2 regions of the Segeticoccus sp. genome follow, and region 1 is predicted to be linked to the other one. Evidence: riboswitches for the same ligand, from Rfam matches in the RefSeq annotation. Region 1 holds a riboswitch; the other holds the start of a gene.
What was found. Region 1 has a riboswitch for S-adenosylmethionine ahead of VFL99_RS13415 (OsmC family protein). Riboswitches for the same ligand answer to the same signal wherever they lie in the genome.
Positions count from the first base shown of each region.

Region 2: linked by a shared signal. The riboswitch ahead of VFL99_RS11440 (bifunctional o-acetylhomoserine/o-acetylserine sulfhydrylase) and the one ahead of VFL99_RS13415 (OsmC family protein) in region 1 are both predicted to bind S-adenosylmethionine.

Region 1 is NZ_DASSTI010000137.1:30,224-35,003, reverse strand. Features, by position in the region: gene VFL99_RS13435 (response regulator transcription factor) at 1-298, opposite strand, end outside; gene VFL99_RS13430 (MoaD/ThiS family protein) at 326-598, shown strand; gene VFL99_RS13425 (hypothetical protein) at 614-1,432, shown strand; gene VFL99_RS13420 (heme-binding beta-barrel domain-containing protein) at 1,577-2,080, shown strand; gene VFL99_RS13415 (OsmC family protein) at 2,096-2,605, opposite strand; SAM riboswitch class I at 2,824-2,916, opposite strand; gene VFL99_RS13410 (LCP family protein) at 3,049-4,095, opposite strand; gene VFL99_RS13405 (Fur family transcriptional regulator) at 4,164-4,571, shown strand; gene ygfZ (CAF17-like 4Fe-4S cluster assembly/insertion protein YgfZ) at 4,583-4,780, shown strand, end outside.
Region 2 is NZ_DASSTI010000115.1:7,524-12,303, reverse strand. Features, by position in the region: gene VFL99_RS11455 (DUF445 domain-containing protein) at 1-411, shown strand, start outside; gene VFL99_RS11450 (helix-turn-helix transcriptional regulator) at 421-1,287, opposite strand; gene VFL99_RS11445 (DUF2249 domain-containing protein) at 1,381-2,205, shown strand; SAM riboswitch class IV at 2,292-2,426, shown strand; gene VFL99_RS11440 (bifunctional o-acetylhomoserine/o-acetylserine sulfhydrylase) at 2,552-3,871, shown strand; gene ehuA (ectoine/hydroxyectoine ABC transporter ATP-binding protein EhuA) at 3,991-4,746, opposite strand.

The DNA of each region.
Region 1 (4,780 bases):
CGGTGTCGAGCAGCACGTCGTCGAGGCCCCAGTCGCCGTTCACCGCGGTCAGCCCGCCCTCGGTCAGCACCGCCAGGAGGGGGACCGACAGCCCTCCGGTGCGCAGCACCCGGGCCAGCGACCGGGACCCGGCGAGGTCGCGGCGGGCGTCCAGCAGGAGGACGTCGGCGGAGGGCGCGTCCAGCAGCGCCGTGGGTGCGGCCTCGAGCACGGCCACCTCGTGGGAGAGCAGCCCGAGCGCGGGGAGCACCTCCGCTGAGCGGGTCGGCAGGTGGGTGAGCAGGAGCACGCGCGCCACGCCGTGCAGGATAGTGGCGTGACCGGTATGCCGAGCAGTCCTCACCAGCAGACGGACACCACCCCTGTGGTCACCGTCCGCTACTGGGCCGGTGCCCGGGCGGCGGCCGGGGTGGACGTCGAGCAGCTCACCGGTGGCAGCGTGGCGGAGGTGATGGAGGCGGCGGTGCGGGCGCACCCGCGGCTGCGGGACGTCATACCGGTCTCCTCGGTACTGCAGGACGGGCGCGCCGCGGCTCCCGGGGATGCCGTCGAGTCGGGCGCGGTGCTGGAGGTCCTGCCTCCGTTCGCCGGGGGGTGAGGCATGATGCGCGGTATGCCGGAGCAGCTCGACGGCGGCGAGGCGGCCGCAGCGGAGCCGGCCGGGGGGTCGGGGGAGACACTCACCAGCCTGCGCAGCGGGGCCCTGGTGGTCGTGGGTGCGCTGGTGACCGCCGGCCTGGTCGCCGCCTCGGTGTATGCCGGCCCCGGGATCGCGGCGCTGGTCGTCGCCGCCGGTGGGGCGGTGCTCGCCTGGGGGTGGCCGGGGATCCTGGACCTGCCCAGCCCCCGCGGCACGAGCGGTGTCCTGCTGCTCGCCGCGCTCGCCGTCGCGGCGGCCGCCTTCCTGACCGCGGACGCGCCGCTGCTGCGGCTCGTGCCCGCCGCCGTCGCCGGTGCGGTGCTGCTCACCTTCGTGCACCAGCTCCTGCGTCGGGACGGCCGGCCGCGGCTCGTCACGACGGTGGCCGGGACCCTGACCGGCATCGCCGCGCTCGCCAGCGGGGTCGGCTTCGTCGGGCTGTCCCGGTTGCCGCACGGCGACGGCGTGGCGGCCGTCGCGGTCATCGGGGTCGCGGCCGGCGCGCTGCTGGACCACCTCCTCCGGGGTGAGGCGCTGCGGGCCTGGCTGCTGCCGCTGGAGCTCGTGGTCGGTGCGGGACTGGCCGTGGCCCTGTCGGTCGCCGTCGCGGTGCCATGGGGGGTGGCGCTGCTGCTCGGCGTCGTGTGCACCGGGGTGAGCCACGCCCTGCGGCGTGTCGTCACCGCGCTGCCGGCGCTCGTCGCGGCCCGTCCGCAGCTCGCCGCCGGAGTGACCACCGTGCTGCTCGACGGGGTCGTCGCCTACCTCGTGTGCCGGGCGCTCCTGCCGTGACCTCCCGTCGCCGGGACACGCGGCGGCGATCGCTACGATCGGGGCCGTGACGCTCTTCTACGACGGCCTGCTCATCTTCATCACGCTGCTCATCACCTGGTTCGCGTGCTACGTGGTCTACCGGGTGAAGAACAGCGCGCGCTGATGCCCTTCGAGATCGACCCGGACCTGCCCCACGAGCTGGCGCCCCTCGCCTGGCTCGTCGGCAGGTGGGAGGGTGCCGGCGTGGTCGGCTACCCGACGATCGAGTCGGTCCGGTTCGGGCAGGAGATCATCTGCACCCACGACAAGCGCCCGTTCCTGGAGTGGCAGAGCCACACCTGGCTGCTGGACGAGGACGGCCAGATGGTGCGGCCGCTGGCCACTGAGCTGGGGTTCTGGAGGCCGCTGCCCTCGGGGGAGATCGAGCTGCTGCTCACCCACAACACCGGGATCGTCGAGCTGTATGCCGGCCGCCGGGACCCGGACAAGCCCGTCATCGAGCTGGCCACCGACGGGGTCATGCGCAGCCCCGCCGCCAAGGAGTACACCGCCGGCAAGCGCCTCTACGGCTTGGTCGAGCAGCGCCTGATGTGGGCCTTCGACATGGCCGCCATGGGCCAGCCGGTCACGAGCCACGCCTCGGCCGAGCTCAAGCGCGTCGCCTGAGCCCGGCCGGCTCGGTCAGAGCAGCGTGAAGGAGCCCCGCACGGGCACGGTCGCCCGCAGGTTGTCGAGCACCGGGCAGTGCTCCTCCACGGCGTCCACCAGCTCCTGGTAGCGCTCCCGGTCCTCCGGGCCCTCCAGCCGCACGGCGACCTCGATCTGCTCGAACCCGGGGCGCACGTCGTCGGCGGTGCCGAAGAAGCCGCGCAGGTCGAGGTCCCCGCTGAGGTCGACCGCCACGTGGTCCACCTCGATCCCGAGCTTCTGGGCCCAGACCTGGAAGCTGATCACCTGGCAGGCGCCGAGTGCCGCCAGCAGGTGCTCCACCGGGTTGGCGCCCAGGTCGGTGCCGCCGAGTGCCTCCGGCTCGTCGATCGTGAAGGCGTGGTGGCCCGCGTCGATGCGCACCTCGGTGGCGGTGCCGGGCACGAGCCGCGCCGCCACGCGCGGGGTGATGCGCTGCGGCTCGGACTGCGTCGTGGTGTCAGGGGCGGTGGTGGTGCGGTCGATGGTGTCGGTCACGGACATGGCTGTGCTCCTGTCGTGGTGCGAGGATGAGGGCGGGGCGGCTGCGAAACCCGTGTTACCGCAGCCGATGGAGCGGAATGCGCTGAGGCGCCAGCTGATTCAGCCGGATTCGCACTCAGCGGCAACGTCGGCGACAGATCGCCGCCGCCGTGCGGCACAGGTCGATGTGCCGACGCCGCACGTGCCAAGGGTTGTGTCGCAGCGGGTCTCGCACGGTGCCTCCATCGCTCTTGGCGGTAGCACCCGCGCCCGTCCCCGGGGGGTTGCTGCGACGTCGTCGAGCCAAGTCTCTCGGTCGCTCTGGATAGGTGGCAGCACCGTAGGACGCGGAGGCCGCGATCCGCACGAGGCATTCACCATGTGGACGGCACACGGTTTGGACGGCGGTGCGGGGCACGACAAGGGCGACGGAACGGGCCTGTCCCGACGGCGAACTCAGGGACTCAACCCTCGGGGTTGGCCCGTTCGTAGGCGCGGACGTCGTCGTTGCGCAGCGCGTCGGACAGGTCCCGCATGCGTTGCTCGTCCATGACGACGATGGAGGCGCCCGTCGAGGTCGTGCCGAATCCGACCCACGGAGCCGTGACGAAGGTGACGTCCTCCGAGTGCAGACCGCGCAGGGAGAACGCCAGCGAGATCATGTCGCGCGTGGAGAAGTCCTGGTCGACGGTGAGGTTCTCGGTGCCGGCGTCGAGGAAGCGCATCAGGGTCACCGGGTTGGCCAGCACGTCCTTGCTCAGTCCCTTGAGGAGCAACGCCTTGATGAATGCCTCCTGGCGACGACCCCGGGAGATGTCCCCCAGGCTCAGCTGGTGGCGCTCCCGGACGAAGGCCAACGCCTGCTTCCCGTCGAGGTGGTTCCACCCGCGGTGGATCACCGTGCGCTCGTTGCTGGCCTCCTCGGCGTAGACCGTCACGCCGCCCACCGCGTCGGTCATCCGCTCGAACCCGGTGAAGCCGATGAGCCCGACGTGGTCGATCGGCACATCGATCAGCTGGTTCAACGTCTTGACCAGCAACGGGACTCCGCCGTAGGCGTACGCCGCGTTGATCTTGTCCTTGCCGTGCCCGGGGACGTCGACGTAGAGGTCCCGTGGGAAGTGAATCAGCTGCACGCTCTTGTGGTCCGCGGCGATGTGGACGAGCACGATCACGTCGGAGCGGCCGTTGCGGATCTGGTCGCGGCTGTCGGAGCCGACGACCAGGAGGTTCTGGGCGCCCTTGGCAGCAGGCCGAATCCGCACTGCGTCCGGACCAGCGGCGGAGTTGCCCGAGGTCAGGGTGTGCCCGTTGTCGGTCGCTGTGACGGGCGGCAGCAGCGGGGCATGCTTGACCTGGGACGCGACAGTGAGACCGGCGAAGGCGAGATAGCTCGCGACCATCCCGATCACCAGCAGGAACACGGCAATGACGACGACAACGGCGAGGTTCCGACCTCGATGGCCCCCGGTTTCCCCCACCGTGCTGACGTCTGAAAATTCGTCCAGCACGTTTTCGACGGTAGGGCGGTTAGGCTCGAGATGTGCGCGATATCGGAAAATCCCTCCGGGAACGCGGCATGCGGATGACACCGCAGCGGCGGCGCATCCTCGACGTGGTGGGCGGCCTGGGCCACAGCACCCCGGACGCCATCGCCACGGAGCTGGAGCGCAGCGGTGAGGCGGTGCCCCTGTCCACGATCTACCGGACCCTCGAGGCACTCGAGCGGCTCGGCGTGGTCACGCACACCCACCTCGGGCACGGCTCGCCGACCTGGCACCTCGCCGAGCACGCCGACCACCTGCACCTCGTCTGCCAGAACTGCGAGCGGGTGATCGAGGCCGACGTCACGGTCGCCGCGGGGCTGGGGGGGAATCTTTTGGAGCGCTACGGCTTTGTCGCTGACGTGCGGCACCTCGCGGTGCACGGATGGTGTGCCGAGTGCCGCAGCGAGCACGACCCGCAGCAGCCGGGCGAGCAGGCATGAACGAGGAGACGATGACCACTTCCCCCAGCACGTCCACCGACGCCCCTGCCGAGACGGCCCACCCGGTCAGCCCGCTGCTGCAGCGGCCCGGGGCCGTGGCCGACGAGGGCCCCGACGCCGGCGTCGCCGCCCACTACGGTGACCCGCTGCGCGAGCAGCGGCTGCTCGCCGAGGGCCTCGCCGCCGTCGACCTGTCCCACCGCGGTGTC
Region 2 (4,780 bases), on a different contig from region 1:
GAGGCGCTCAAGGAGCGGCTGCTGGCCCACCCGCAGACGGGACGAACCGCCGTCGCGGTGTGGGACGCCCTCCGGGTCGTCCTGCTGGAGGCGCTCGCCGACCCGCAGTCGACGCTGCGCACCCGGGCCCTCGACGAGTTGGTGCGCTTCGGTACCCGCCTCGCCACCGACATCGCGCTGCAGCGCACGTGGGACGGGCGGGCGGCGGACGCGGTCGGCCACCTGGTGCGCACCTACGGCCGGGAGCTGGCCAGCGTCATCTCCGTCACCGTGGACCGGTGGGACGGCGCGGAGGCGGCCCGGCGCATCGAGCTGCACGTGGGGCGGGACCTGCAGTTCATCCGCATCAACGGCACGGTGGTCGGCGCCCTCGTGGGGCTCGTGCTGCACGTGGTGACCCAGCTGGCGTGACCGCTCCGGTCAGTCGGCCGCCTGGGCGTGTCCTGCGCAGCCACACGTGCCGGTGGCCGCCCCGGCCACCCGCTCGAGGGTGAGCCGGCAGGCCCCGGGCTCGGCGAACGGCTGAAGGTCGACGTCCGTGTCCTGCTCACCGGTGGCCTGCAACGCGCCCTCGACCAGGCCGGTGTGCACCCCGCACACGATCTCGGGGTGCTGGTAGGCCGCCTCGAGCAGCGGGCACCGGCGCAGGTGCACGACCGACCGTTCGGCCGTCGTCTCGTCCGCTGCCGGCTCCGGGTCCACCTCGGGGGCGAACCCGAGGTCGGCCAGCAGCTGCACCACCGGCTGGTGTGGTCCGGTGCGGGGCCGCGGCCCGCTGGGAGCGCTGGGACGGGCGGCCAGCCGAGCTCCCCAGCGCCGACCGGCGGCTCGCGCCCTCCCGGCGGGCTCCGCGTCCTCGGCCAACTGCTCGGCGAGGACGACCGCGAGGTCGGCGTACTGCCGGGCGCCGGGGGAGAGGGTCACCTCCTCGGTGGAGGCGTAGAGCCAGGCCGGCCGGCCGCGTCCGGACGCCGCTGCCCGGGTGCGCTCGGCCAGGCCGCAGGCGACGAGGCCGTCGAGGTGCTCGCGGACGGTGTTCGGGTGCTGGTGGCTCAGCGCTGCCAGGGCCGCGACCGTGCAGGGCTCCGGCTGGTCGCGCAGCAGCTCGAGCACGCGCGTGCGCGAGGGGGACAGGATGGGCGCGGTCCGCCGCCAGTCGGTCCCGCGCGGTCCCAACCCCGACCGACGAGGTCCGTATGCCGTGCGCCCACCGGCGCGGGACGGCGACCCCCCGGGCAGCCGGGGGGCCGGGCTGCGGGTGGGGCGAGGGCTCAGATTATTTTCCACGGGACAGATAGTAATAAAGTTGGCGGCAGGCCGCGAGCCCGCGGTCCACCCCGGCGGAGCCGTCCGCCACGACCAAGCAGGGAGCCACCTGAGATGAACAGCGTCGTCGTCGCCACCAGTGCGGCGGACTCGGCCGCCGTGGAGGCGGTCAAGCAGCACCACGCCGAGCTCGCGGCCTCGCTCGCCACCCACGCGCAGGCCCTCGTCGCCGCCGCCGTGGAGGACCGCGCCGGGTCCTCGGCCGCCGCGGTCGCCCGGCAGTCCCTCGTCACCTTCTGCGAGGCGGAGCTCGTGCCGCACGCGCTCGCCGAGGAGAAGGCGATGTACCCCCTGGCCCACCGGGACGACCGGGCGAGGCTGCTCATCGAGGCCATGCTGGCCGAGCACCGGGTCATCACCGACCTGGTCCGGGCCGTCCGCGACGCCCCGACGCCGGTGCACGCGGCGGGCTTTGCCACCGCCCTGCGCGTGCTCTTCGACAGCCACCTCGGCAAGGAGAACGACCAGGTCCTCCCGCTCCTCGCCGCTGACCCCGCCGTCTCGCTGCAGGATGTGCTCGGCGGCATGCACGAGCTGCTCGGGGCCGCGGCCCACCAGCACGAGCACACCCACGCCCACGAGGGGACCGACGCGGCCGCCCACGGCGAGTCCCACAGCTGTGGCTGTGGCGAAGGTGGCTGCGGAGGCGGCGCCGCCTACCCCGAGCTGGACGCCCGCGTCGTGCCCCACGCCATCCGACACGCGACCGTCTTCGGCGCCCTCGACGCCGTCCCGGACGGCGCTGGCCTGGTGCTCGTCGCCCCGCACGACCCGATTCCGCTGCTGCAGCAGGTCGAGCAGCGCTTCGCCGGCCGGTTCAGCACCGAGTACCTCGAGCGCGGCCCGGAGGCGTGGCGGATCCTGTTCACCGCCGGCTGATCCCACCCCGCGTCCCCCGTGGGACCGGTCCGGATCGCGAGATGCCGGTCCCGCGGGGTGGTCGTGGTGGGCTATCGTTCGGGACAGGTCATGAGCGTCAGCGCCAAGCCCCGGCTCGCTGACCGGCAACCCTCCAACCGCGGTGGGGTGCCCCGGGTGATGACCAGGTCGGATCTCCGCCGTCCGCACAGCGGCGCGACGGAGCCCGGCAAGCGCGGGCTCGCAGTTCCTGCACCCGCACCGCTCGCGCGGTGCCCATCGCCACCGCACGAGCACCCGCGCGCCTGTCACCGCGAAGGCGCGCGTCCCGGCATACCGCACCAGGCAGGAAAGGCACGAACCAACGATGGCTGACAACTCCCCCCAGTGGTCCTTCGAGACCCGGCAGGTCCACGCAGGTCAGACGGTCGGCGAGACCCACGCGCGGGCCCTGCCGATCTACCAGACCACCTCGTTCGTCTTCGAGGACACCGATGACGCAGCCGACCTCTTCGGGCTGAAGAAGCTCGGCAACATCTACACCCGGATCATGAACCCGACGGCCGACGTGGTCGAGCAGCGGATCGCCAGCCTCGAGGGCGGGGTCGGCGCGCTGCTGCTGTCTTCCGGCCAGGCCGCCTCCACCTTCGCGATCCTCAACATCGCCGAGGCCGGTGACCACGTCGTCGCCAGCCCGAACCTCTACGGCGGCACGTACAACCTGCTGAAGTACACCCTCGCCAAGCTGGGCGTGGAGACGACCTTCGTCGAGGACACCACCGACCCCGAGTCGTGGCGCGCGGCCGTGCGGCCGAACACGAAGGTGATCTTCGGCGAGACGATTGCCAACCCCAAGGGTGAGGTGCTCGACCTCGAGCGCATCGCGGAGGTGGCGCATGACGTCGGCGTTCCGTTCATCGTCGACAACACGATCGCGACGCCCTACCTGCTGCGGCCGCTGGAGTGGGGCGCGGACATCGTCGTCCACTCGGTGACCAAGTACCTGAGCGGCCACGGCACGGTGATCGCGGGCGCGCTGGTCGACGGCGGCACTTTCGACTTCGCCGCGCATCCGGAGCGGTTCCCGAACTACAACCAGCCGGACGAGAGCTACCACGGCTTGGTCTACGCGCGGGACTTCGGCGTCGGCAGCCAGTTCGGTGCCAACCTGGCGTTCATCCTCAAGGCGCGGGTGCAGCTGCTCCGTGACCTGGGCTCGGCCCCGGCACCGTTCAACGCCTTCCTCGTGGCGCAGGGCATCGAGACGCTCAGCCTGCGGATGGAGCGGCACGTCGAGAACGCCCAGAAGGTCGCGGCGTTCCTCGCCCAGCACCCACAGGTGCAGTCGGTGCGCTACGCCTCGCTCCCCGACAGTGAGTACTACGAGCTGGCCCAGAAGTACACGCCTCGCGGCGCCGGTGCGGTGCTCGCCTTCGAGATCAAGGGCGGCCTCGAGGCGGGCCGCAAGTTCGTCGAGGGGCTGACCCTGCACAGCCACGTGGCCAACATGGGCGACGTGCGCTCGCTGGTGATCCACCCGGCGTCCACCACGCACTCCCAGGGCAGTGACGAGGCCCGCCTCGCCGCGGGCGTCACCCCCGGCCTGGTGCGCCTGTGCGTCGGGATCGAGCACATCGACGACATCATCGCCGACCTCGAGCAGGGGTTCGCCGCCGCCAAGGGCTGACCCCGGCACCACTCCGCACGAGCACACGACCGGGCGGCACACCGACGCTGGTGTGCCGCCCGGTCGCCTTTCCCGCCGCGGTATGCCGTGCGCTCACCCCTGCGGCGCCTGCACCCCGGTCAGTGGTCGAGGACCGCCCGGAGGAACTTCTGGGTCCGCTCCTCCTTCGGGGACGTGAAGATCTGATCGGGCGGGCCCTTCTCGACCACGACGCCCTGGTCGAACATGACCACCCGGTCGGAGATCTCGGCGGCGAAGCGCATCTCGTGGGTCACCATCAGCATGGTCATGTCGCTACTGGTCGCCAGCTCCCGGATCACCTCGAGGACCTCGCCGATGAGTTCGGGGTCCAGGGCCGAGGTCGGCTCGTCGAACAGCATGACCTTCGGCCGCATCGCCATGGCGCGGGCGATGGCGACCCGCTGCTGCTGGCCGCCGGAGAGCTGAATCGGCTTGTGCTGCAGGTGCTTCGACAGGCCCACCAGGCCGAGCAACTCCTCGGCACGCCCCTCGGCCTCGCTCCTCGACAGCTTCAGCACCTTCAGCGGCGCCTCGACGACGTTCTCCAGGGCCGTCATGTGCGGGAACAGGTTGAAGGACTGGAAGACCATGCCGACGTTGCGGCGCGTGGCGCGCATCTGCTTGGTCTCCTTGGATCGGTGCCCGCGGCGGACGTCCCACAAGGTGCCGCCGTCCACCGTCACGACTCCTTCGTCCGGCGTCTCGAGGGTCATGAGGATGCGCAGGATGGTCGTCTTGCCGGAGCCGGACGGCCCGATGATGCAGACCTTCTCGCCCGGGCTGACCTCGAAGTTCAGAGAGCGCAGGACGTGGTTGTCGCCCCAGGACTTGCTCACGTCCTGGAAGGTGATCATGGCGTTGCGCGACGTGGCCCCGGTGGCGCCCGCG